4 regions of the Caballeronia sp. LZ001 genome follow, and region 2 is predicted to be linked to each of the others. Evidence: predicted binding sites of a transcription regulator. Region 2 holds the regulator's gene; each other region holds the start of a gene.

Region 1 (5,919 bases), on a different contig from region 2:
TCAAGGCCGGTCTCTTCGCGGGCCTCTCCGTGCTCGCCATCACCACGTCGATGGACATGACCAACGGCGGACTTTACGCCGCCGTGATGCAGCAGTACGGCAGCCGCGAGGAAGCGGGCGCGTTCGTGCTGATGTCGGTGGAATCCGGGCCGCTCGTCAGCATGCTGATTCTCGGCGCGACGGGCGTCGCGTTCTTCGAGCCACGCCTTTTCGTCGGCGCGGTGCTGCCGTTTCTGATTGGCTTCGCGCTTGGCAATTTGGACAGCGACCTGCGCGAACTGTTCGGCCGCTGCGTGCATCCGCTGATCCCGTTCTTCGGCTTCGCGCTCGGCAATGGCATTGACCTGCACGTGATCGCGACGAGCGGCTTGCCGGGGGTTGCGCTTGGGTTGGGCGTGATCGTCGTGACGGGCATTCCGCTGATTCTCGCGGATCGCTGGATTGCGGGCGGCAATGGCGCGGCGGGACTCGCGGCTTCATCGACGGCGGGCGCGGCGGTGGCGAATCCGGCGATCATCGGCGAGATGATTCCGCGCTTCAAGCCGCTCGTGCCGGCGGCCACCGCGATGGTCGCGACCGCCTGTCTCGTGACGGCCATTCTCGTGCCAATTCTGACCGCGCTCTGGGTGCGCCGGCATCGGGCGCGTCATGGCCTTGAAGAACAACGTGTGGAAGAACCGGTGCGGCCGCTCGGCGAGCGCGACGTGCACGTGTGATTTCGTGCGGCCGACGAGCCGTCAGGATGGCTCGTCGCTCACGAACAGCATCGAGACATAAAGAATGGTCGAAACGGCGATAAGGCCAACGCCCGTGAACACCTTGGTGCGATTGAATTCGAGCCCGCCGTCGATGGCGATACCAATGCCGAGCACCGAGCCGAGCGTCCCGAAGGCCGCGAGCGCGACATGCGCCTTGCTCAAAAAGAGACGCCGGCGTTTTCTGCCGGCTTCGCTGAAGGGTCCTCGTCGCATCGCTTCTCCATCGGCCATGTAGCCGCGCCGTTATTTGCGTTCCGGATGAAGCAGCAATATCACAAAAATAAAACGTGCTTCGCGAAAGAAAATCGGCGAAGCACGTTCGTATCGACGATGCGTCACTCGACGCTTTCCCAGTGGTCCGGCTCGCCCTTGTCCGTGATACGCACCTTCGCCAGCAAGGGCGTATAGCCGCGCAGCCTGATTTCGCTGACCGCGAGCTTTTCCGAACTGAACACCTGCTCGGTGATCTTCGTGCCATCGGGATACTCGAGTGTGTATCCATCGATTGGGCCCCATCGGCCCTTGGGCAAGGGTTCAACGTAGATTTGCATCATGATGACTCCGGCGTTGTAGGAAGCGTCGGGCAAGCGCCGTGACTGCGGCTGCCTCTTATATAAGAGCGTAGCCCTTAAGCGTGGCGCTGCATCGGGGAGAATGACGACTAAATTTGCGCGTTGAATCAAAGGGTTGGAGAAGAAATTCCGCAATGAGAAACGCACCGGGGCTATGTGCAACGCGTGCATGCTGCCACGCAGCAGGATTTCTCACGACACGCGGGCTGGTTTCGTGATGTGGGATCGACGAGCTCACGCGCCCGGCGATTTGCCCGTGCATCGCGAGTCCTGGCACGAGCGTGAGTTCCCTGGCGCGCGGCCGTCCAATGGCCGCGCGCGCCGGTAACGTCAACGTCGGTTATTGCGCGAGCGCCGGGTGCTTCATCAACGTCGCCGCAGCGGACGACGATGAAGCCGGGTTCTGCCCGGTAATCAAAAGGCCATCGGTGACGACATAAGGTGCCCAGTCTTCGAGCTTCGAATAGATGCCGCCCTTCGCCTTGAGTTCGTCTTCAACGAGGAACGGCACGACATCGGTCAGTCCGACCGCGGCTTCCTCGGAGTTGGTGAAGCCCGTGACTCGTTTGCCTTCGACAAGCGGTGCGCCCTCCGGCGTGCGGACATGGCGCAGCACGCCAGGTGCGTGGCAGACCAGCGCGACAGGCTTGCCAGCGGCCAAGAAGGCTTCGATCAGGGCGATCGAGTTTTTGTCTTCGGCCAGGTCCCAGAGCGGACCATGACCGCCCGGATAAAACACGGTATCGAAATCGGCTTGCGAGACGAGATCGAGCTTTACCGTGCTGGCAAGCTGCGCGGTAGCCTGCGAATCGGCTTCGAAACGATGTGTCATCTCCGTCTGATTGGCCGGCTCGTTGCTTTTCGGGTCGAGCGGCGGCTGACCACCTTTAGGCGATGCCAGCACGATTTCCGCGCCCGCATCCTTAAAGGCGTAGTAGGGTGCGGCCAGCTCTTCGAGCCAGAAACCCGTCTTGCGGCCCGTGTTGCCGAGTTGGTCATGCGAGGTCAGAACCATGAGCACTTTCATGTTGCATCTCCGTGGGTGAGTAAGGCGAAACCGTAAAGAAGGTTGATGATGTTAGTAGACCAGTCGTCTAGTAAATGCTTCAAAAAGAGCACCTCTAAGGAAGTGCTGGCACCTTGCTCCCTGCTTCGTCAGGGAGCAAGTCGCAAGATCTGCTGCGTTGTCGTCGTCGCCACTTCAAACGGCTGCGTGTTGCGAACAATCTTCACCATGATGCTGGCGCCGAGCCACAGTTGATACAAGCTCTGCGCGACGCTTTGCGGATCACCTTCGATCGAAAGCGAGCCTTCCGCCACACCGATTTCGATTGCACTTGCAAGACGGCTAACGATCCCTGCCGTGCCGCGCTTCAACGTGGCGCGCATGGCCTCCGACATGTCCGCCACTTCGGCGCCGAGCTTGACCGCGAGACATTTGCCCTGGCAATCGAAGAAGGACTGGGTTTCTTGCCAGATGCTCCAGTAGTTCGTCAGCCGCTGCGCCATGCTCAGTCCGGGCTGCGCTAGCGTCTGGTCGAGGTCGTTCAGATAGTCCTCGAAATAGCTTTCCAGGAGCGCCACGCCGAACGCATCCTTGGAGCCAAAATAATGATAGAACGAGCCCTTCGGCACGCCGGCTTCCGTGAGAATCTCATTCAGGCCGACGGCGGAAAAGCCTTTGGCGCCGATCAACCGTTGACCAACGGCAATGATGTTTTCGCGGACGTCGACGGTTTCTGATGTGTTTGCGGTAGGCATGGGTGGACTTTAGCTTGCAGTAGACCAGTCGTCTAGTACTTTCGGAAATTTCTTGCCCCTCACGGACGCCAAGTCCGGTCTATGTGCGATTCCTCACACTTTGTTTCAATTTGTTGCAAATACATGGGAGGCTTACTGGATAAGGCTTTGCGGGCTGGACGAGGTTGCGAGGGTGTCGGCAGGCCGCCGGGCTTGGTAAAGATTTCAAGCCCCACTCCGTTAAAGAACTCAACAGACAAGGAGCCAAAGCCATGAAGATCGAATCGAACAACACGCCCGCCGCACTCCAATCCGACACCTTTCGCGTAGCAAGCAAACGCGATGTGCAGGCTACGGGCGGCGTGCAGCAAACCAGCGCGACCAACGCAACCAGCTCGAAAGTGACGTTGTCCTCGTTGTCGTCGATGCAAGTCACGGGCGGCGCGGACATCGACGCGGCGAAGGTCGAATCGATCAAGGCGGCTCTGCGTGATGGAACCTACAAGATCGACTCGGGCAAGATTGCGAGCGGGATGTTGAGCACCGCAGGCGATTTGCTCAAGACGACGATGCGTTGATGGGTGGTTAAGCGGGAATGGAGCGCGGACGGCGTAGCGCAAAGCGTCGGGGGACAAAACCAAATGCCCCGTTCAAATGGCATGGCCGATTCTGCAGATTCGTAGTCGAGCGGACCGACGCGTAGCGAGCCCGACACCTATCACTCGCCTGGCGGCCCATACATCTTCGGATATCTGTGCGGCGCCTCGACACGCTCTGAATGTGAATGATCAGTCGATGCCGGAGCTTGGGTGGCCGACCCTTCGGCTCCAACGCTATTCTCCGGCGATGCCGGCGCACCAGGCACCGCGCATCCCACCAAAACGATTAGCAACGTCCCAAGCGCGGCCTTCAACACTTTGGCACCCGGCATTAACGCACATTGGCAATCGCAGGCATCTCTTTGAACGAGGGCTTGGCGAACAAATAGCCTTGCATCAGGCTCACGCCGGCTGCTTCCAGAAAATCTCGCTCGCCTTGCGTCTCGATGCCTTCCGCGATCACGCGAATTCCCAAATCACTGCAAATCTTCAAGACCCCGGCAACGATCCGCTGACGCACGGTGTCGGTGTCGATATCGCGCACCAATGCCATGTCGAGCTTGATCAAGTCCGGCTGAAAGTCGGCGAGCAGTGTGAGCCCTGAATAACCCGCGCCGAAATCGTCGATCGCAGTCTGAAAGCCGAACGATTTATACGCGCGGAAAATCTGCACCAGATGCGAGCGGCTAATGATGTTTTCACCTTCGATGGTTTCAAAGATGATCTTATTCGCCGGGAAGCCGTGTTTCTCGGCGGCCTCGAAGGTACTGCGAATGCATGCCGCAGGCTGATAAACCGCGTTCGGCATGAAGTTGATCGACAGAAAGCTGTCCATGCCCATGCTTGCCGCCTGCTCGATTGCAGTCGTGCGGCAACGCTGATCGAAGTTATAACGGTTCGAGTCGTCGACCTGCGACAACACCGAACCCGCCGATTCGCCATTCGGCCCGCGTACGAGCGCCTCGTAGGCATAGGGACTACCCGACCGCACGTCGACGATAGGCTGAAACGCAAAGGCCATTTCGATCTGCGCCACTTCGGGGCTATTGCAGCCACCGCAGCGAACGGGGCCGTTCGCCGGCTGTCCCGCCTCGTGAATTTTGATCATGTTTCGTTCGTCTGAAAAGTTGGTCTTTGAAGCGACCGCTTGCCATCGCGCGCCGGCCTTCAATATATCGGACGATGGGACGCGCTTCTTTAACTTCCGGCACCTCCCGCGCTCGCCATGATCCACTTCTCGAAGGAAGCCACGGCGTCATCCCCGACGCGGTCTGCGTTGATCACCAGTGTGTAATCGGGCGCGCGCCACGCCGGCGCCGCGATCGGGCATACGAGTCGGCCTTCGGCGATATCGCGTCCGATCAGCGGCAACGACGCGAGCGCCACGCCGAGCCCCTCCGCTGCAGCAGCGAGTTGCAGATATGTGTGCTCGAACTCGACATGCCGGGCCGCGCGCAAGTCCGCCGCGCCCGCCTGCTTGAGCCACGACGACCAACTCGTGCGCGTGCTGGCGGAATGCAGCAGCGCGTGATGACGGAGATCCGCGACGCTTGCTATGGGACGCTGACGCAGCAGCGCGGGGCTGCACACCGGCAGGCGCACATCGGCCATCAACGAGCGCGATACGACGCCCGCGCCTTGTTCGTGACCCGAGCGTATGCCGATATCGAAGGCATCGCCGATATACCGCAACTTGCGCGACGTGGTCGACAACCTGACGTCGATATCGGGAAAGCGCGCCTGAAAATCGGCGAGACGCGGCAGCAGCCAGCACAACGCGAAGCTCGCCAGCGCGTTCACGCGCACGACGCCGGACACGCGGCGCGTGAATTCGTCGTGCCTGAGGCGCGCTGCCCCGCGTGTGAGACGTTCGAACGCGCTGCTCACGTCGTTGAGGAGTGCCGCGCCTTCATCGGTAAGTTGAACGCCGCGCGCGCGCCGCTCGAACAACGGCACGCCGAACCAGTCTTCGAGCAGCCGTATTTGCTTGCCGACCGCCCAATGAGTGACATGCAGGTCGGCCGCCGCCGCGGCGAAGCTTCCATGCCGGGCGACCGCCTCGAAATTGCGCAACGCATTGAGCGGCGGCAGCCTGTCCCGGTCCTGCGCCAGATTTGGTGGTTCGTCCATGGCGTGACTTTATCTCTCCATTGACGCGATCTTACGTCAATTGAAGGCGCCTTCCTCGAGTCATAAAATTGTCTTTTAGGCCTCGTCACGCCGTCGTCCGGGACACTCATGCGCTTTATT
Region 2 (5,919 bases):
CCAGCCGCTGCCGCCCGCGATCACGAATGGTGTCTTCGCGTTGGCGAGCAGTTCGCGCACGCGCTCGATCTGCGCCTGCGACGGCGCCGCCGCGACGCGCTGATAGCGCGGCACGGGCGGCGCCGCGTCGCACGCTTCGGTCAGCATGTCTTCGGGCAACGCCAGCACGACCGGGCCGGGACGTCCCGCCGTCGCGACATGGAACGCGTGGCTCAGATACTCCGGCACGCGGCGCGGATCGTCGATTTGCGCGACCCACTTCGCCATCTGCCCGAACATGCGCCGATAGTCGATTTCCTGAAACGCCTCGCGATCCATGTGATCCCGCGCGCATTGGCCGATCAGCAGGATCATCGGCGTCGAGTCCTGGAAAGCGGTGTGCACGCCGATGGACGCGTGCGTCGCGCCCGGCCCGCGCGTGACGATAGCCACGCCCGGACGCCCCGTCAGCTTGCCGACCGCCTCGGCCATGTTCGCCGCGCCGGCTTCGTGGCGGCAGACGATCGTCTGTATTTGGCTGGTTTCGTCGTGCAGCGAATCCAGGACGGCGAGAAAGCTCTCGCCCGGCACGCAGAACACGCGTTCGACACCGTGATGAACGAGCGCATCGACAACCAGACGCGCGCCGGTGGTCTGGCCATGAGAAGCGGATGCCATGCGAACAAGTCTCCTTTGTCAGTGAGCATCGGTGAGCCCGGGTTTCGAGCCGCAGACCGTAGCTTACGCCGCTGGATGGGACTCTGGCTGATGCAGTCCGGCCGCCTTGGCGCGCGACGCGCCTGCCGCCGCGCGCCTCACAGCCGGACCAACCGGCAAGCGACATCTCTCGTCCCGTCGCGTCGATCGTGCCAGACCGGCATTTTTTCCCGCATGACGCGCGACGCAATCCGCACGGCCGGGTTGTTTCCATCAGTCGAAATACCCCTCTTTCACACCCTTTATCCAGCGATAGGCCCGAAGTGATCTTCGCAATAATGGCTTCACTGAAAAGCGGGCACGGAAATAACCAAAGGGTGCTCGCCTCGCAAATATCGCTGCATCTATCCTCATCGGGGGCCAGTTTGAACATTCGTAAATTCATCGGCGCGAACAGTCGTGACGCTCTGCGCCAGGTCCGTGAAGCGCTCGGACCCGATGCCGTGGTGTTGTCCAACCGCACGCTCGACGATGGATCGGTGGAAATCGTCGGTGTCGCGGATAGCGATCTCGCTTCGATCTCGCCCGCGAAGGCCGCACGCGAACAAGCCGCCGCCGCGCCGTTCGCCAGCGCCACGCCGCGCGCCGCGCTTGCACAAGCCGCAGCCGCCGCGATGAAGCAGCAGGCCGCCGCTCCCAGCTCTCCGATGAACCCCTACGCCAGCGGCGATGTTTTCTCCTCCGTCTTCGGCAACACCGCCGACGCCGACGATTTCGACGAGCAAGCCGACGAAGAGCGCATGGAAGCACCGCGCACGATGGCCGATTCCAATCCGTGGTTGATCGAACATGCGCGCCGTATCGCGCAACAGGCTTCGGTGCCGTCGAACCGGCCGCTGACGCCGTCCGCCGCAATTGCACGCGGCATGGGCGTGCCGGTATCGGTCAAGGCAGCCGACGCACCGCGCCAGCAAGCGCCGCGTGCACAAGCCGCCGCGCAGCCGGTTGCCGCCGCGCCTGCCGCACCCGCCGCGCAAGCGCACGCAAAGATCGAAACGCCCGACTGGGCGCGTGAAGCCGCGCAAGTCGCCGCACGCCGCGCCGCACAGAAGATCAACGCAGCACCGCAAGCCGCCGACGAAGCGCCGGCCGCATCGGGCAATTTCGAAGGCTTGCCGGCCAATGCCGCAGCCGTCGTGACCGAAGCCATCCGCACGCGCATGGAGCAAGTGGTCAACGAAACGGTGATGAACGAACTCTCGTCGATGCGCGAGATGATGGAAGAGCACTTCTCGGGTTTGCTGTGGGGCGACCGCCAGCGCCGCAACCCGACCAACTCGGCCTTGACCAAGCGCCTCTTCGCCGCCGGTTTCTCCGCGCAACTCGTGCGCATGGTGATCGACAACATGCCGTCGATGGAGAACGTGGAAAACGCGCTCGAATGGGTGCAGCAAGTTCTCGAATCGAATCTGCCGGTGATGCCGAGCGAAGACGCGTTGATGGAGCGCGGCGGCGTGTTCGCGCTGATGGGCCCGACGGGCGTCGGCAAGACGACGACCACGGCAAAGCTCGCGGCGCGCTGTGTGATGCGCTTCGGCGCCAGCAAGGTCGCGCTCCTGACGACGGACAGCTACCGGATCGGCGCGCATGAACAACTGCGCATCTTCGGCAAGATTCTCGGCGTCTCGGTGCACGCGGTAAAGGACGGCGCCGACCTGCAACTCGCGCTCTCCGAACTGCGCAACAAACATATCGTGCTGATCGACACGATCGGCATGAGCCAGCGCGATCGCACGGTCTCCGACCAGATCGCGATGCTGTGCGGCACGGGTCAGCCGGTGCAACGCTTGTTGCTGCTGAACGCCACGAGCCACGGCGACACGCTCAACGAAGTCGTGCAGGCTTACAAGAGTGCGCCGGACCAGCCGCCGCTCGCGGGCTGCATTCTGACCAAGCTCGACGAGGCGACCAACCTCGGCAGCGTGCTCGATACGGTCATCCGCTACAAGCTGCCGGTGCATTACGTATCGACCGGTCAGAAGGTGCCGGAGAACTTGTACGTCGCAACCAAGCGTTTCCTCATCAAGAGCGCGTTCTGCATTCCGCGCGATGGCTCGCCTTTCGTGCCGCAAGACGACGATGTGCCGGCGCTTCTGTCCGCACTGTCCGCACGCGCCACGACCGAACTGCATGGAGTCCATTTTGGATAAGTTCGTGCTCGATCAGGCTGAAGGCCTGAGAAGGCTGCTGACGCGCGCCAGTTCTCGCGTGGTGGCTGTAGTGGGCGGACCGGCGGGCATCGGTTGCACGTCGGCGGTAGTGAACCTCGGCGCGGCGTTGTCCGTGCATGGCAAGGATGTGCTCGTCATCGACGAGCGGCATAACGCGGGCTCGGTCAGCCGCATGGCGGGTGTGGATGGCGCGGGCGCGCTCTCGGCGGTGATGTCCGGCCGTCGCGAATTGCAGGATGTCGCGGTGCGCACGCCGATGGGTTTTTCGCTGATCGCCGCACCGCGCGATGAACGTATCAGCCACGACGCAGCGCAAGCACGCGCGCTGCTCGACGGCCCCGCGGATATCGTGCTGATCGATGCGCAACTCGATCGTAATGGCGCGCTCTCGTCGCTCGCGGCGCAGGCGCATGACTTTCTGATAGTGACGCGGGTAGCCGCGTCGGCGATCACCGAGGCGTATGCGTGCATGAAGCGCTTGCACTACGCCCACGCGATCGGCCAGTTCCGCGTGCTGATGAATCACGTGCAGGACGCAGCCGATGCAGCGATCGCGTTCGACAACCTCTCGGGTGTCGCGAGCCGTTATCTGGCCGTTTCGCTCGTGCAGGCAGGGTATGTGTCCGAGGATGCGCGCGTCGCTCGGGCGAGGGAGCTCTCTCGGTGTGCGGTGGAAGCGTTTCCGGCTACGGCCGCGGCGCGCGACTACCGCTACATCGCAGCCGAGCTGCTGCACTGGCCGATGCGTCCCGCGCCGTTTTCGCGCGGCGACGAAGCGAGCCAGTACGACGCGCACATTCCGGTTGGCGAGTCTGGTGAAAGCGGACGGAAAGCGGCGCACCGAGCGGCGGCGTTTTCTGATCATGCAATGAGCAGCACGGCGTCGATGTGATATTGAAAGGTGAACAGGATGTATAACGCCCAAGGCAAACTCTCGCAGTCCGACGTGCTTACGAAATATGCGCCGCTCGTTCGCCGCCTCGGACTCCAGCTCGTCGCCAAGATGCCGGCGAGCGTCGATCTCGACGATCTGATCCAGGCCGGCATGATTGGCCTCCTCGATGCGGCTAGCCGCTACAAGGAAGATCAGGGCGCCCAGTTCGAAACCTACGCAAGTCAGCGTATTCGCGGCGCCATGCTCGACGAGTTGCGCGCCAATGACTGGTTGCCACGCAGCATGCGCAAGACATCGCGCGAAGTGGAGTCGGCGGTACACAAGGTGGAACAGAACCTTGGCCGTTCAGCCAGCGAGACCGAAGTCGCCGAGCACATGAAGATGCCGCTCGACGAGTATCAGTCGATGCTGCAGGACTTGCACGGCAGCCAGTTGATCTATTACGAAGACTTCGACCGCTCGGCGGACGACGAGCCGTTCCTCGACCGTTACTGCGTCGATCGTTCGGACCCGCTGTCGGCGCTTCTGGACGACAGTCTGCGCGGCGCGCTGATCGAAGCCATCGACAAGTTGCCGGAGCGCGAGAAGCTGCTCATGAGCTTGTACTACGAGAAGGGCCTCAACCTGCGCGAAATCGGCGCGGTGATGGAAGTGAGCGAGTCGCGCGTGTGCCAGTTGCATAGCCAGGCCGTGGCGCGTTTGCGTGCGAAGCTGCGGGAACAGTCGTGGACTAGCGTCGAGGCCTGAGTTCCGCGTTGTAGAGGCGCGCGAAGCCCCGAACCGGGGCCGCGCGCTTTTTGCTTTTGCCTTTGCAAAGGCGCTCGAATGCGCGCGGATGGGCTCAATGCATCTCGAAGTCGCGCGCCTCGGCGAACACCGTCTTGCCTTCGCCGAGACTCTTTGCGCGATACATCGCGCGATCCGCGGCTCTCAGCACGGCGGTGATATCGGCGTCATGCGCTTCTGCCGCGCTCGACAGCAAGCAGGCGCCGATACTCGCCGATACGCTCACTGGGCGCTCCTGCACCAGCGTGAGGTCGGCGAGCGCCGAATGGATGCCATCGGTGAGCGTGAGCACCGCGCTGCGATCGCGCATGTTGCGCGCGAGCACGACGAACTCGTCGCCGCCCAGCCGCGCGATGGTGTCGGTCTTGCGCATGCGCCGTGCAAGCAATTGCGCGAACGACTGCAACAGCACGTCGCCGACTGCGTGACCGTAGGTATCGTTCACGCCCTTGAAGCCGTCGAGGTCGATCAGTAGCAGTGCGCTGGTATTCGCGTCGGCGGCTTCGGGCGCGGACATCGCGCGATTCACGGTTTGTTCGAGCGCGTAACGGTTATAGAGGCCCGTGAGCGGGTCTGTCGATGCCTGCCGCGCCAGCACGCGATTCGCGCTGCCAAGCCTGTCGACCAGCACGCTCAGATACACCGACGCGCCCAGCACGCTCAGCGCGAGCCCGAGCGCGGCGGCGCGGTTTGCCACCCACCACGGTTGCCACAACGCCAGCGCGACGATCGCGACGAGCGCCATCGCGCACGAAATGGCGAGCGTGCGCTTGCCGTAGCGGCATCCCGAGCCGATCAGAAACCAGAACACCACCCACAGCAGCGGCAAGGCGAGCGTGCCGCAGAGAAAGAGCATGGCGCCGAGCAACGCCTGATCGAGGATAGTGGTGATGACGAGCCGGACGTTGGACAGCGCCATCATCCGGCTGACGAGCAATAGTGTGATTGCACCGTAGGACACGTAGAGCGCGATCAACCGCGTGATCAGCGACGCGTTGGCCGAAGGGTGCCGCCACGCATACACCGCATAAGCCAGCAGAACTGCCGCTCCCATCCCGATACGCAGCATGGCTTGCTCGCGTTCGGGATTCCGGTTGCCGGACCATGCGAAGGCATAGGCCCGGCGTGCCGGTTGATGCGCCTGCTCCATACTGAACCCCTGGTGGTGATTTCTTGCTGTTATGGTCTTTTGCGCGTGTCTTTGCTGTCGCGCTTTTGTCTTATTGCGGCCCCGTCGCGATGTTCGTCTCCGACGACTGGTATTTTGCAACGTTTTGCCAAGCTGCTGTGAATCGTGTAAGAACGCATCTCGGACAGATGATTAACGGCGTTTTCTGCGGATGCTTCAGTGCTATGAGCGACGACTTTTCT
Region 3 (5,919 bases), 340 kb from region 2:
CCGATTTGCCGATGGTGCGTGTCTGCATATGTGCTCCGGATGCTTGATGGGTACGGATCGAAAAGGATACGCGGGAACGCGCCCGTGCGCTCGGAGCGCTTTTCGGTGCCTCGCGCAAAAGCGCCGAACTGAGCGGTTTTTCCCCGCCAGTTCCGCCCTTCGGCTCAAGGTGGACGGCTCGATAATCCGTGCAACGCTACCGAAATGCCGAGACCATGAACACCTTCGAAGCACTGGACCAAACGCCCGCACACGTCGCGACGAACGCCGACCAGCAGTTCGAGGCCGATCTCGCCGATGTGCTGCAAGCCGCGATCCTGCAGCATCAGACGCTCAACCTGCACGAGGCCGAGAAGCTCTATCTCCTCGTTCTGGACGCGCGGCCGCAACACGCCGACGCCAACTTCAACCTCGGCATGCTGATGGCGCAGCGCGGTCAATACGAGGCAGCCGTGCCGTTCTTCGAAACCGCGATCGGCACGGACCCGACGCAGCATATCTATTGGGCTACGTATATCGACGTGCTGACGCGCAGCGGTCAGGTCGCGGCGGCGAATATCGTGTTCGAAGTCGCAGTCGCGCAAGGCATGAGCGGGCCGGCAATCGAGAAACTGGCCGCCGAACTGCGCGATGCGACAAAGTCGCGCGAAGGCGTCACGGCGCCAAACGGCCGCACGACGCCGACGCCGCAGGAAGTACAGCAGTTGCATGCGCACTTCAATGGCGGGCGACTCGAAGAAGCCGTGGCGCTCGCGAAGACCCTGACGCAGCGCTTCCCCACTTTTCTGCTGGGATGGGAAGTCATGGGCGTGGCCCAGGTTCGCCTGATGGACCTGCAGTCGGCCATTCCCTCGCTACGCCGTTATCTGCAATTGAAGCCGGATGGAATCGACGTTCGCCGAATCCTGGCCGACTCCCTGCGCCTCTTCGACAAGTTCTTCGAAGCGGAAGCCGAATGCCGGCGCATGATCGAGCAGGACCCGAACTATCCGGAAGCGCACCGCATTCTCGGCGTGACGCTGCGCTCGCTGATGCGCCTCGACGACGCGCAAGCTGCTTGCCGTCGCGCCGTGGAACTCGCGCCGTTGTCGGCGAAAGCGCACGAAACGCTCGGCGTGGTGCTGATGGACCAGACGCGGTTCGACGACGCGGAGAAGCATTCGCGTCGCGCGATCGAACTCGATCCAACTTGCGACAGCGCGCACGAGAACCTGTTGTTCTGCTTGTCGCACAAGGAAGAAATCGACCGGAAGGCGTACTTCGAGCAGCATCTGTACTTCGCCGAGCAATGCGCGAAGCCGCTGCAATCGACGTGGAAGAAGCATCGGAACCAGCCGGACCCGAACCGCTGCATTCGCGTGGGCTTCGTCTCGGGCGACTACAACCAGCATCCGGTGGCTGTCTTCATCGAGCCGGTGTTCCGCTATCTCGTAAACGATCCCAGCGTCACGGTGCACGCGTACTACAACCGCTCGGTGACCGACGAGGTCACGCGCACGCTGCGCGATATCGTGCCGCGCTGGCACGACGTCTCGGGTTATAGCGATGCCGCGCTCGCCGACAAGATTCGCGCGGACGGCATCGACGTGCTGATCGATCTTTCGGGGCACACGGCCTATAACCGCCTGCTGACTTTCGCGCGCAAACCCGCGCCGATCCAGGCGACGTGGATGGGCTATCTCGGCACGACCGGCATGACCGCGATGGATTACTACATCGGCGATCGCCACTATGTGCCTGAAGAACAGATCGACGGTCAGTTCGTCGAAAAGCTGGCGTATCTGCCGGCGTATGCGCCTTTCAAGCCCTCGGAACATGCGCCGGCGCTCAACGCGTTGCCCGCGCTCACCAACGGCCACATCACTTTCGGCAGCTTCAACCGCTTCAACAAACTGCGTCCGCGCACCATTGCGCTGTGGTCGGAACTGCTGCGCGCGGTGCCGGATGCGCGCATGTTGATCGCAGGCGTGCCGCGCGACAACAGCCACACGATTCTGATCGATTGGTTCGAGAAGGAAGGAATCGATGTGAGCCGGGCTCGAGTTTCGTCAGCGCTCGTCGCTCGTGCGCTATCTCGCGCATCACCTCGACGCCGATATCGCGCTCGACACGTTCCCTTACGCGGGCGGCGTCACCACCATGCAGGCGCTGTGGATGGGCGTGCCCACGCTCACCTTGCCCGGCGAACTGATCGCGAGCCGAGGCAGCACGTCGGTGCTTTCCAACACGGGCCTCGGTGACTTCGTGGCTCGCGACCGCGCGGACTTCGTCGCGAAGGGCATCGAATGGGCGGGCCGGGTCGAAGAACTCGCGCAGATCCGCGCCGGCATGCGCGAGCGCTGCCTGCAATCGCCGGGCTTCCAGCCCGACACGGTGGCCCGCGCGCTCTCCGCCAGCATGCGCCAGATGTGGCAGCGCTGGTGCGCCGGCAAGGCTGCGGCCACGTTCGACGTCTGAAGCGAATTTTTTAACGAAAGAAGTCGCTCCGTCTGCCGTTAAAGCTCTCAGACGGGGCATTCAAAAACCGCGAGCATCGGCAGCAGAGCCCCGCTGGGCAAGCTTTAGCACGGATTTCCAGGTATTTATCAGGCAAATCGAAACGAGCACTAAAGTTTGCCTAGCACGGGCCGAAAACCTAAACAAGCGGCCAAACAAACAAACGACGGACGCTTCCGCCAAACGATGGCGTTATCAACTCAGATAAATGCGCCAGGCCTCATCGGAGAAACAAAATGATCGGTATCAATAGCAACATCAACTCGCTGGTCGCTCAGCAAAACCTGAACGGCACGCAAAGCGCACTGTCGTCGGCAATCACGCGTCTTTCGTCGGGCAAGCGCATCAACAGCGCAGCAGACGACGCAGCTGGCCTCGCAATCGCTTCGCGCATGACCTCGCAGATCAACGGCCTGAACCAAGGCGTTTCGAACGCGAACGACGGCGTGTCGATGGTTCAGACGGCTTCGAGCGGTCTGTCGCAGATCACGGATAACCTTCAGCGTATCCGTCAGTTGGCCGTGCAAGCATCGAGCGGCTCGCTGTCGACGGCTGACAAGACCTCGCTGCAACAAGAAGTGACGCAGCGTATCAGCGAAATCAACCGTATCTCGTCGCAAACCACGTTCAACGGCACGAACCTGCTCGACGGCACCGCCGGCAGCAAGACGTTCCAGGTTGGCGCGAACGTCGGCCAGTCGATCACGATCGACCTCGGCTCGGCAGCAAACGTCTCGGCTCTGTCGCTCGGCGGCAGCAACCCGCAGAAGGGCACGGTCATCGGCACGGTCGACGGTCTGAGCCTGGGCAACACGGGTGCATCCGCAGCTGCCAGTTCGGCAACGATCACGTCGGTCAACGTCATCGCTGACGGCTCCGGCGGCTACACGTTCACCGACCAGGACAACAAGGCACTCGGCAGCTCGTTCGCCTCGTCGAACGTGTTCACGGGTCTGTCCGCAGGCAGCACGAGCATCAGCCTGAACAGCACCAACGTTCCTTCGGCAACTGCAGCTCAAACGTCCGAAGTCGGCGCGCTGACCGCGAACAACACGCCGCCGCAAGTGTCGCAAATCGACATCAGCAAGGCGAACGGCGCATCGTCCGCAATCGAGGCAGTCGACAACGCACTGGATGCAGTGAACTCGCTGCAAGCTCAGTTGGGCGCTGTGCAGAACCGCTTCAGCTCGGTTGCCGCTACCCAGACCGCGCAGTCGACCAACCTGTCGTCCGCTCAGTCGCAGATCACCGACGCGAACTTCGCGCAAGAAACCGCGAACCTCTCGAAGGCTCAGGTTCTGCAACAAGCTGGTATCTCGGTTCTGGCGCAAGCGAACTCGATGCCCCAGCAGGTTCTGAAGCTCCTCGGCTAAGCATCGCCGACGCAGTAACCGGCGCGTCTCGATCACGGCGCGCCGGCGACGTACCCAGGGAGGCTTGCCTCCCGATTTGCATTTCCGCCAGAGGCGCCTTCATGACGAATCGCCTGCTGACGGCGCAGTAAAACGCATCTTCAACCGCTCACGGCAAGAAGCCAGAAACGGAGCCATACATGTCCACGGTAGCAACCACTTCGGCATCCACGGTCGATCCGACCAGCGCCGTCCAGCAGGCCGCGCAGTCGATCATCAGTGGCTCGACCAACTCCACGATGGATGTGAACTCGCTCGTCACCGCCATCGTCAACGCGAAGGTCGCCGGACAGACGGATGCGCTGACAGCCAAGCAAACCAAGGACAACACCCAGCTCACCGCGGTCGGCACGCTCAAGTCCGTGCTGTCGCTTTTGCAAAGCTCGGTGAGTTCGCTCGCGGACGGCACGACGCTCGGCGCCTTCACGGCGACCGGCAGCGGCAAGGGTCTGACCGGCACGGCCAGCACCGGCGCGGTCGCGGGCACTTATTCGGTCGCGGTTAGCAATATCGCCACCTCGCAATCGCTTACCTCCACCGCGTTCACCAGCACCGCGCAACTCGGCACGGGCACGATGAAGCTGTCGGTGGGCGGCAAGGACATGTCGATCAGCATCGACTCTTCGAACAACACGCTCGCGGGCATTGCGTCCGCGATCAACAAGGCAAGCGGTAACCCCGGCATCACGGCGGCGGTCGTCAACGGCACCGATGGCGCGCACCTCGTGCTGCGCTCGGCGTCGACGGGCCAGGCCAACGGCATTACCGTGGCGGTCACGCCGAACATGCAGTCCGACGGCACGACGCCCGACGACAACGGTTTGTCCAAACTCAACGTGGCATCGACGTTGAGCGCCGCCACGACAGATTCGAACGGCAATGCGGTTCCGGCACAGACGGCCATCAGCTCGTCGAACTGGACGCAGACGACGGCCGGCATGGACGCCAACTTCACCATCGCGGGCACGCCTGCCAGCAGCTCGACCAATGCGGTCACGACGGCGCTGTCCGGCGTGACGCTGAATCTCACGTCGGATGCGGTCGGCACGACGCAGACCTTGACCATCGCGCAGGACACGGCCACGCAGAAGACGGCCATCGATGGTTTCGTCACCGCGTACAACAACTTCATCACGACGGCCGCGTCGCTGACTTCGTTCGACTCGACCCAGGCAGCCGGTTCGCAAGGCGGCGCGCTGCTCGGCGACTCGATGATGAACACCATTCGCAACGCCCTTTCCAGCACGATTGCCAAGGGCGTGGGTTCCGGCACGAGCCAGGTGAACCTCGCATCGATCGGCATTACGCTGCAACCGGACGGCACGCTCAAGACCGACGAAGACGCGTTGACCGCGGCATTGTCGAGCAACTCGGGCGCGGTGGCATCGCTCTTCAATTCGAGCACGGGCGTAGCCGCGCAACTGAACAACAGCCTGACCGGATTTCTCGCGACAGGCGGTATTGTCGATACGCGCACGACCGCGCTCACCGCCGATCTTTCGAGCATCACGGACCAGCAAACCGCGCTCGCTTCCTACACGGCGCAACTGACCACGACCTACAACGATCAGTTCACCGCGCTCAACACGCTGATGTCGCAGATGGCGACGCAGGGCAGCTACCTGACCGCACTCTTCGGCGGCACCAACAGCGCGGGCGCGCTGGCAAGCAACAAGTCGTAAGGAACGAACATGAACCAGCAAGAAATGATTCAACACGCCTGGGCACTGACCGAGGCGATCGAAGCAGCGGTCAACGAAGAAAACTGGGCGCGCGCGGCCGAACTCACAGAGGCGCGTACGCCGCTCCTGATGGCCGTGGAAGCGAATCAGCCGGCTGAATCGCTCGCGACCATTCGCCGGATTCAGGCGAGCATCGAAGCAACGATGGGCCGTGCGAACGCCGCGCAAGCCATGCTGTCGACGGCGTACCGCAAGTCGATGGATCAGGCGAAAGCCGCCGGACGATATCAACAAGCCGCGCGCTTCTAAAGTTTTTCCGGCACGCGCCG
Region 4 (5,919 bases), 1.6 Mb from region 2:
TTGTTCGTCGTGATCAGCGTGGCGAATGTGTGGCTCGTCGTGCAGACCGTGAGCGACTGGCTTTCCTGAGCGCACAAAAGAAAGCGCCATGCACGCGTGATTCGTGCATGGCGCATCTGTCGATGAAGGCTGGAGGTTACTTGACCACCGCTGCCGGTGCGGTCGATTTCGCCGCCACGGCCGCCGGAATCGCGGTTTCGGGAGGCAAGGTCTGATCCACCGTCGTGCGGCCGCCATCGCGGAAGAATGCCTGTTCCGCAGCCTTGTTCAGCACGAGAATACTGATACGGCGGTTGGTCGGTTCGTCGGCAACGTCCTTATTGAGCGGCAGTGCATCGGCGAGACCGCGCACCTGAAGAATCTTGCTTTCCTTCATGCCGCCGCTGACCAGCGCCCGGCGCGCGGAGTTGGCACGCTCGCTCGACAGCTCCCAGTTCGAGTAGCCCGTCTGATTGCCGGAATAGGGCACGGCGTCCGTGTGACCGGCGATAGACACGCGGTTATCGACGTCATTCAACGACGCGCCGATATTCGTGAGAATCGTCGTCACGTAGCTTTCGAGCTTGAAGCTGCCCGACGCGAACATGGGCCGCTTGAGCGAATCGACAATCTCGATACGCAAGCCTTCGCTCGTGATCGCGATCCGAATCTGATCCTTGAACGCTTTCAATGCAGGCGTCTGTTCGATCAGCGCTTGCAGCTTCTGCTTCAGTTGCTGCAGGCGCTGCATGTCGTCCGCGGCGACGGCGGCACGCGCGATTTGCGGCGGCACTGGCTGCGTCTGGCTCTTCTTGCCTTCGCCGGGACGCGTGCTCGACAGATCGCGTCCGCCGCCTGGAATCACGCTCGTGTGCGCGGATGCGCCGCCGTCGTTGCCGAAGAGCGCGGAGAGCGGTGTGTTGAAGTAGTCCTCGATGCCTTCCTTGTCGTACTTCGACGTGGAGCCCAGCAGCCACATCAAGAGAAAGAAGGCCATCATCGCGGTGACGAAGTCGGCGTAAGCAATCTTCCATGCGCCGCCATGATGACCGTGTCCGTGCGCCTTCTTTTTGCGGCGCACGATGATGGTCGGCGCGAGCACGGATTGCAGCGGATCGCGTGAAGGTTTCTCAGCCATGAACGTGTTTTCCGGTAATGAGCGCGAGCGGCTTTAAGCGGACTTCGGCATCTTGGTGGCGCGCACGGCGTCGTCCAGTTCCTTGAAACTCGGACGGTCCGCCGTGAAGAGCACCTTGCGGCCGAACTCGACGGCGATGGTCGGCGCGTAGCCGTTCATCGACGCGAGCAACACGGACTTCACGCACTGGAACGGCTTGGCTTCGGCCGCGCCCTTTGCGTTGAGCAAGTCAGCGAGCGGTCCGAAGAAACCGTATGCGAGCAAAATGCCGAGGAAGGTTCCGACGAGCGCACCCGCGATCATCTCGCCCAGCACGGCGGGCGCGGCGCCGACCGAGCCCATGGTGTGCACCACGCCCATCACCGCCGCGACGATACCGAACGCCGGCAAGCCGTCCGCCATCTTCTGAATTGCGTTACCGGCAATCGCGCTTTCGGTGTGATGCGTTTCGAGTTCTTCGTCCATCAGGTCCTGCATTTCCATCGCGTTGACGTTGCCTGCGGACATCATGCGCAGATAGTCGACGATGAATTCGAGCAGATGATGATCGTTCATCACGTGTTCGTACTTCTGGAACACGGGGCTGGCTTCGGGAGCATCGACGTCGGCTTCGAGCGCCATCATCCCTTCCTTGCGGGCCTTTTGCAGCAGCTCATAGAGCAGCGCGATCAGCGCAAGGTATTTTTCTTTCGTGTAGGCGCCGCCCTTAAAGGCCTTCGGCAGACCTTGCAAGGTCTTCTTGAGCGTTGCGGTCGGATTGGACACGACGAACGCGCCGATTGCCGCCCCGAAAATACACAGCAACTCGAACGGCTGAACCAGCGCCGCCAGATGCCCGCCGACGCCGATAAAACTCCCGATCACCGAACCGATGACCACTACCCAACCGATAATGACAAACATGATCTCTCCGCAAGAAGTCAGGGCGTCGCGAGCACTGCGAGCTCGACATGAGACACGCACGGCACGCGAAACTTTATTGGCTTGTTGATGGCTTTTAACGGCGCGGACCACCCGAGATTTAGGGTTACGCGCGCAAAGATTTCTGCGCAATGGTTTGCGAGGTAAATGTTACGACCGCATTCGACGCAACTTTGACCGGTCATTACGCGTGAGGTAATGGATCGCGGATGGACGAATCGACTAACATCGGCGGCATGAATTCGACTTTTGCGTTCGTTGCATCGAGTGTTGCGCCGCCCGCGACGGTCGGCACGCTGTTGCGTGAATGGCGCCAGAAACGGCGCATGAGCCAGCTCGACCTGGCTGGCGACGTTGAGGTGTCGACGCGTCATCTGAGTTTCATCGAATCAGGGCGATCGTTGCCGAGCCGCGAGATGCTCATGCGCCTGGCCGAGCAACTCGATGTGCCGCTGCGCGAGCGCAATACGCTTCTGATGGCGGCGGGTTATGCGCCGCTATATCGCGAACGCCCGTTCGCCGATCCGCAACTCGATGCCGCGCGCCGTGCCGTCGAACTTGTGCTCAAGGGACACGAGCCGTATCCGGCGTTGGCCGTCGATCGTCACTGGACGATGATCGCTGGCAACGCCGCCGTGTCGGCGCTGGTTGCGCTCGCGGCGGATGCGTCGCTACTCGCGCCGCCCGTGAACGTGCTGCGCTTGTCGCTGCATCCGCAAGGCTTGAGTCACGCAATCGAGAACTGGCACGAATGGCGCGCGCATCTACTGGCGCGTGTGCGTCGGCAGATCGAGGTTTCTAGAGACGCCACGCTCGCCGCGCTGCTCGTGGAACTCGAGGCGTATCCAACGCCGCCGCATGCCGGTAAGGCGAGGAGTGCCGAAGTCGATCCCGTGGTCGTGCCGCTGCGCCTTTTGACGCTGCACGGCACACTGTCGTTTCTGAGTACGACGACGGTATTCGGCACGCCGGTGGACATCACGCTATCCGAGTTGGCAATCGAGGCCTTTTTTCCCGCCGACGAATTTACGGCTACCGCGCTCGCGGAGATGTCGTTGCGCTCACGGCCATCAGCTTACAAAATTGAACCTGACGACGCGGCGCGAATCAATGAATGAGCACGCGGCGTTTTAGCGAAGCGGCTAACCATGGCTTTTGTCCAACCAACGCGGAAGACAGCGATGATTCAAACATTCGAACAAGTAATCGGCGGGCAAAGCATGCAGTTCTGCGCGAGTATCGCGGACGGCGGCGGTCCCCGGCGCGTCATCATCAGCCGGGCGGATTCGGCGGAATCGCTCGTGATCGTGGAGGCGGGCGGCATTATCGGTGCCATCAAAGCGGAAGTCGAGGCGCCGGATACGTTCGTCGCGGATGCCGTGAAGCGGGCGCAGGAGGAAGGCTTGATCGAGCGCGCCCTGCAGACGGGTGCCGTGCAAACTACGAATTTGTAATTCTGGTTTAGACGGCAACAACGCCCGCGCGGCGATCTTCGGTCGCGCGGGCGTTGTGCTTTCTGTGTTTGGATGATAGTGCGAGCCACATAGCGCGCTGCTTAGGCTCTCGGCCTGCCGTCTCTGCGGTCAGTTAGGCGTGACCTCGACCGGCGCCGGAATTCAGCGGATCCGCGCGGTCCGTTTCACGAAAGCAGCGCCGCTCGAACAACGCGCGTGTTCAAAGGCGCGGCTGCCCATTCCTCGGATCGGCGGGAACCAGTGGCGTCGCTGAATCCGGGCCATCGGGCATGTCCGGATCATCGGGATTCGGCGCCGCGTCGGGGTCGAGCAGCTTGTCCGGGTCTGGTTCCATCGGCTCTTCGGGTGAGCGGGGCATCGTCGACATGATGGGGTGTTCTCCAGAGTATGCAGTTCGTGTGTGACCGGCACGGTTTCGTCGATGCCGGGCGTCCCTCATGCGTCTGCAACGCGCGTTCCCGAGTCTCGTCGCATTATTCCGTCGCCTGCCGAGCCGCGCTCATAGGGCGATTGCCACGCGCATCGCGCACGAGAAACCCGCTGAAGCAAGCGCAGACTAGAAGCGCCACGGATATGCCCGCCGACCAGTGCACCGCGTCGACGATCTGCGCCGTTGCCGCGCCGCCTTCGCCATGTCCCGCGAGCGCGCCGAATGCCGCCACGCCGATTGCGCCCGCCGCCTGCCGCGCCGTATTCAATACTGCGGACGCCGTGCCCGCGCGCTCCTGCCCGACCGTGCCGAGAAGCGCGGTGGTCATTGCCGGAACCGCGACGCCCATGCCGGTTGGAATCAGGAGGAACGGCACGATGAGCGCGAGCGTGGGCGTGTGGGCATCGACGAAAACGAGCGCCGCGAAACCGGCGGCGTCGATAAGCGCGCCGGCGATCATCGGCGCACGCGAGCCGAAACGCGCGACGACCGGCCCGCTCGCCAGATTCGACAGCAGAAAGCCGCCCGTCAGCGGCAGAAAAGCGAGACCGGTCTGCAACGGCGTATGTCCGAGCACGCGCTGCAAGTACAGACTCAGCACGAACACCATCCCATAGTAGGTAAGATTCACGCCGATACCGAACACCACCGCCGCGCTGAAGGTGCGCTCCTTGAAGAGCGCGAGCGGAAGCATCGGCGAGCGTGTGCGGCCTTCGATCACGACGAACGACGCGCCCGCCAGCAACGCCAGCGCAACCCCGCCGAGCACGAGCGGATGCGTGAGTCCGAGCGGCCGCATCTCGATGACCGCGCCGACGAGCGCCGTGAGCGCGATCACGGCAAGCGCCTGACCGGGCAGGTCGATACCGCGCGCGCCGCGACCGGTTCCAGGTTGCGCGGGTGTTTCGCGGACCCACGCGAGCGTCGCCGCTATGCCCGCCGCGCAGATCGGCACGTTCACCCAGAAGATGCTGCGCCAGCCGAACGCCGCGATCAGCACACCGCCGACGATCGGCCCGGCCGCGATCGAAATCGAGCCCGCAGCCGTCCACAGACCCACCGCGCGCGCCCGCAAACGCGGATCGTGACCGCAGGCTGCGTTGAGCAGCGCGAGCGAATTGGGCAGCATCGCCGCCGCGCCGATTCCTTGCAGCGCGCGGGCCGCGATCAACTGCGGGGCATCGCGCGAGAACGCGCACGCGAGCGACGCCAGCGCGAACAAGGCGAGCCCGCCCGCAAACAGCCGCCGCGCGCCGATGCGATCGCCGAGCGAGCCGGCGGAAAGCATCAGCGCGGAAAAGGCGAGCGCGTAGCTGTCGATGGTCCATTGCAGACTCGCGACGTTCGCGCGCAGGTCGTGACCGATGCTCGCCAGCGCCACATTGACGATGGATACATCGAGTTGCGAGACGACGAAGCCGACGCTGGTGGCGGCAACGATGAGCACCTGACGCGCGCTCAGGCGCGCCGTTTTGGGATCGAGATCGAGGTTCGAGTTCATGCCCTCAATGCTAGACGCGGCGCGCGCTCGATGTTTCAGGCACGGGTGAAACGTGGCGGTTCAAGGCGAAAAAAGCGCACTCACGGGGAGTGCGCGTTGCGTGATCGGATCAGGCCCGCCGTTCAGGCCTCGACCGCCGCTTCCCGGATAAACAGCGTAGTCACCGCGCCCACCGCGCACAGCGCGCAGACGTAGATCACGGGCGCCATCGGACTGGATTTCATCATCAGCGAAACGACGATCGGCGTGAGTCCGCCGAAAACGGCATATGCGACGTTGTACGAAAACGAGATGCCCGAAAAGCGAATGGCGGGCGGAAACGCTTTCACCATGACGAACGGAATCGCGCCGATCACGCCAACCGTGAAGCCCGCGCACGCGTACCACGGCAAGAGCACGGACGTATCGAGCGAGACTTGCCGGAACAGCAGGTAATACGACACGCCGAGCGCAATCGCGCCGATGAAAATCGTCC

The links. Region 2 encodes FliA, which starts transcription of late flagellar genes. Its sites were predicted from a motif close to CTAAAGTTTNNNNNNNNNNNGCCGNTA; they were not measured.
Region 1: a site for FliA is predicted at 3,287-3,313, ahead of flgM (flagellar biosynthesis anti-sigma factor FlgM). Genes of this name have one in related genera too.
Region 3: a site for FliA is predicted at 2,607-2,633, ahead of P9292_RS25020 (flagellin). Genes of this name have one in related genera too.
Region 4: a site for FliA is predicted at 2,116-2,142, ahead of motA (flagellar motor stator protein MotA). Genes of this name have one in related genera too.

Annotation. Positions count from the first base shown of each region.
Region 1 covers NZ_JARTVX010000003.1:365,825-371,743, forward strand. The annotation lists gene kdgT (2-keto-3-deoxygluconate transporter) at 1-716, shown strand, start outside; gene P9292_RS06095 (hypothetical protein) at 738-971, opposite strand; gene P9292_RS06100 (hypothetical protein) at 1,094-1,312, opposite strand; gene P9292_RS06105 (type 1 glutamine amidotransferase domain-containing protein) at 1,671-2,357, opposite strand; gene P9292_RS06110 (TetR/AcrR family transcriptional regulator) at 2,486-3,091, opposite strand; gene flgM (flagellar biosynthesis anti-sigma factor FlgM) at 3,343-3,648, shown strand; gene P9292_RS06120 (EAL domain-containing protein) at 4,001-4,777, opposite strand; gene gcvA (transcriptional regulator GcvA) at 4,867-5,799, opposite strand; gene P9292_RS06130 (MFS transporter) at 5,908-5,919, shown strand, end outside.
Region 2 covers NZ_JARTVX010000004.1:3,350,513-3,356,431, forward strand. The annotation lists gene P9292_RS26595 (thiamine pyrophosphate-binding protein) at 1-657, opposite strand, end outside; gene flhF (flagellar biosynthesis protein FlhF) at 1,062-2,846, shown strand; gene P9292_RS26605 (MinD/ParA family protein) at 2,839-3,759, shown strand; gene P9292_RS26610 (RNA polymerase sigma factor FliA) at 3,778-4,509, shown strand; gene P9292_RS26615 (diguanylate cyclase) at 4,604-5,698, opposite strand; gene P9292_RS26620 (aromatic ring-hydroxylating dioxygenase subunit alpha) at 5,902-5,919, shown strand, end outside.
Region 3 covers NZ_JARTVX010000004.1:3,012,865-3,018,783, forward strand. The annotation lists gene P9292_RS25005 (aldo/keto reductase) at 1-28, opposite strand, end outside; gene P9292_RS25010 (tetratricopeptide repeat protein) at 216-2,240, shown strand; gene P9292_RS25015 (hypothetical protein) at 2,140-2,457, shown strand; gene P9292_RS25020 (flagellin) at 2,733-3,869, shown strand; gene fliD (flagellar filament capping protein FliD) at 4,049-5,590, shown strand; gene P9292_RS25030 (flagellar protein FliT) at 5,600-5,899, shown strand.
Region 4 covers NZ_JARTVX010000004.1:1,795,395-1,801,313, reverse strand. The annotation lists gene P9292_RS19220 (Nramp family divalent metal transporter) at 1-69, shown strand, start outside; gene motB (flagellar motor protein MotB) at 137-1,117, opposite strand; gene motA (flagellar motor stator protein MotA) at 1,151-2,020, opposite strand; gene P9292_RS19205 (helix-turn-helix domain-containing protein) at 2,248-3,156, shown strand; gene P9292_RS19200 (hypothetical protein) at 3,220-3,492, shown strand; gene P9292_RS19195 (hypothetical protein) at 3,713-3,880, opposite strand; gene P9292_RS19190 (MFS transporter) at 3,987-5,444, opposite strand; gene P9292_RS19185 (MFS transporter) at 5,567-5,919, opposite strand, start outside.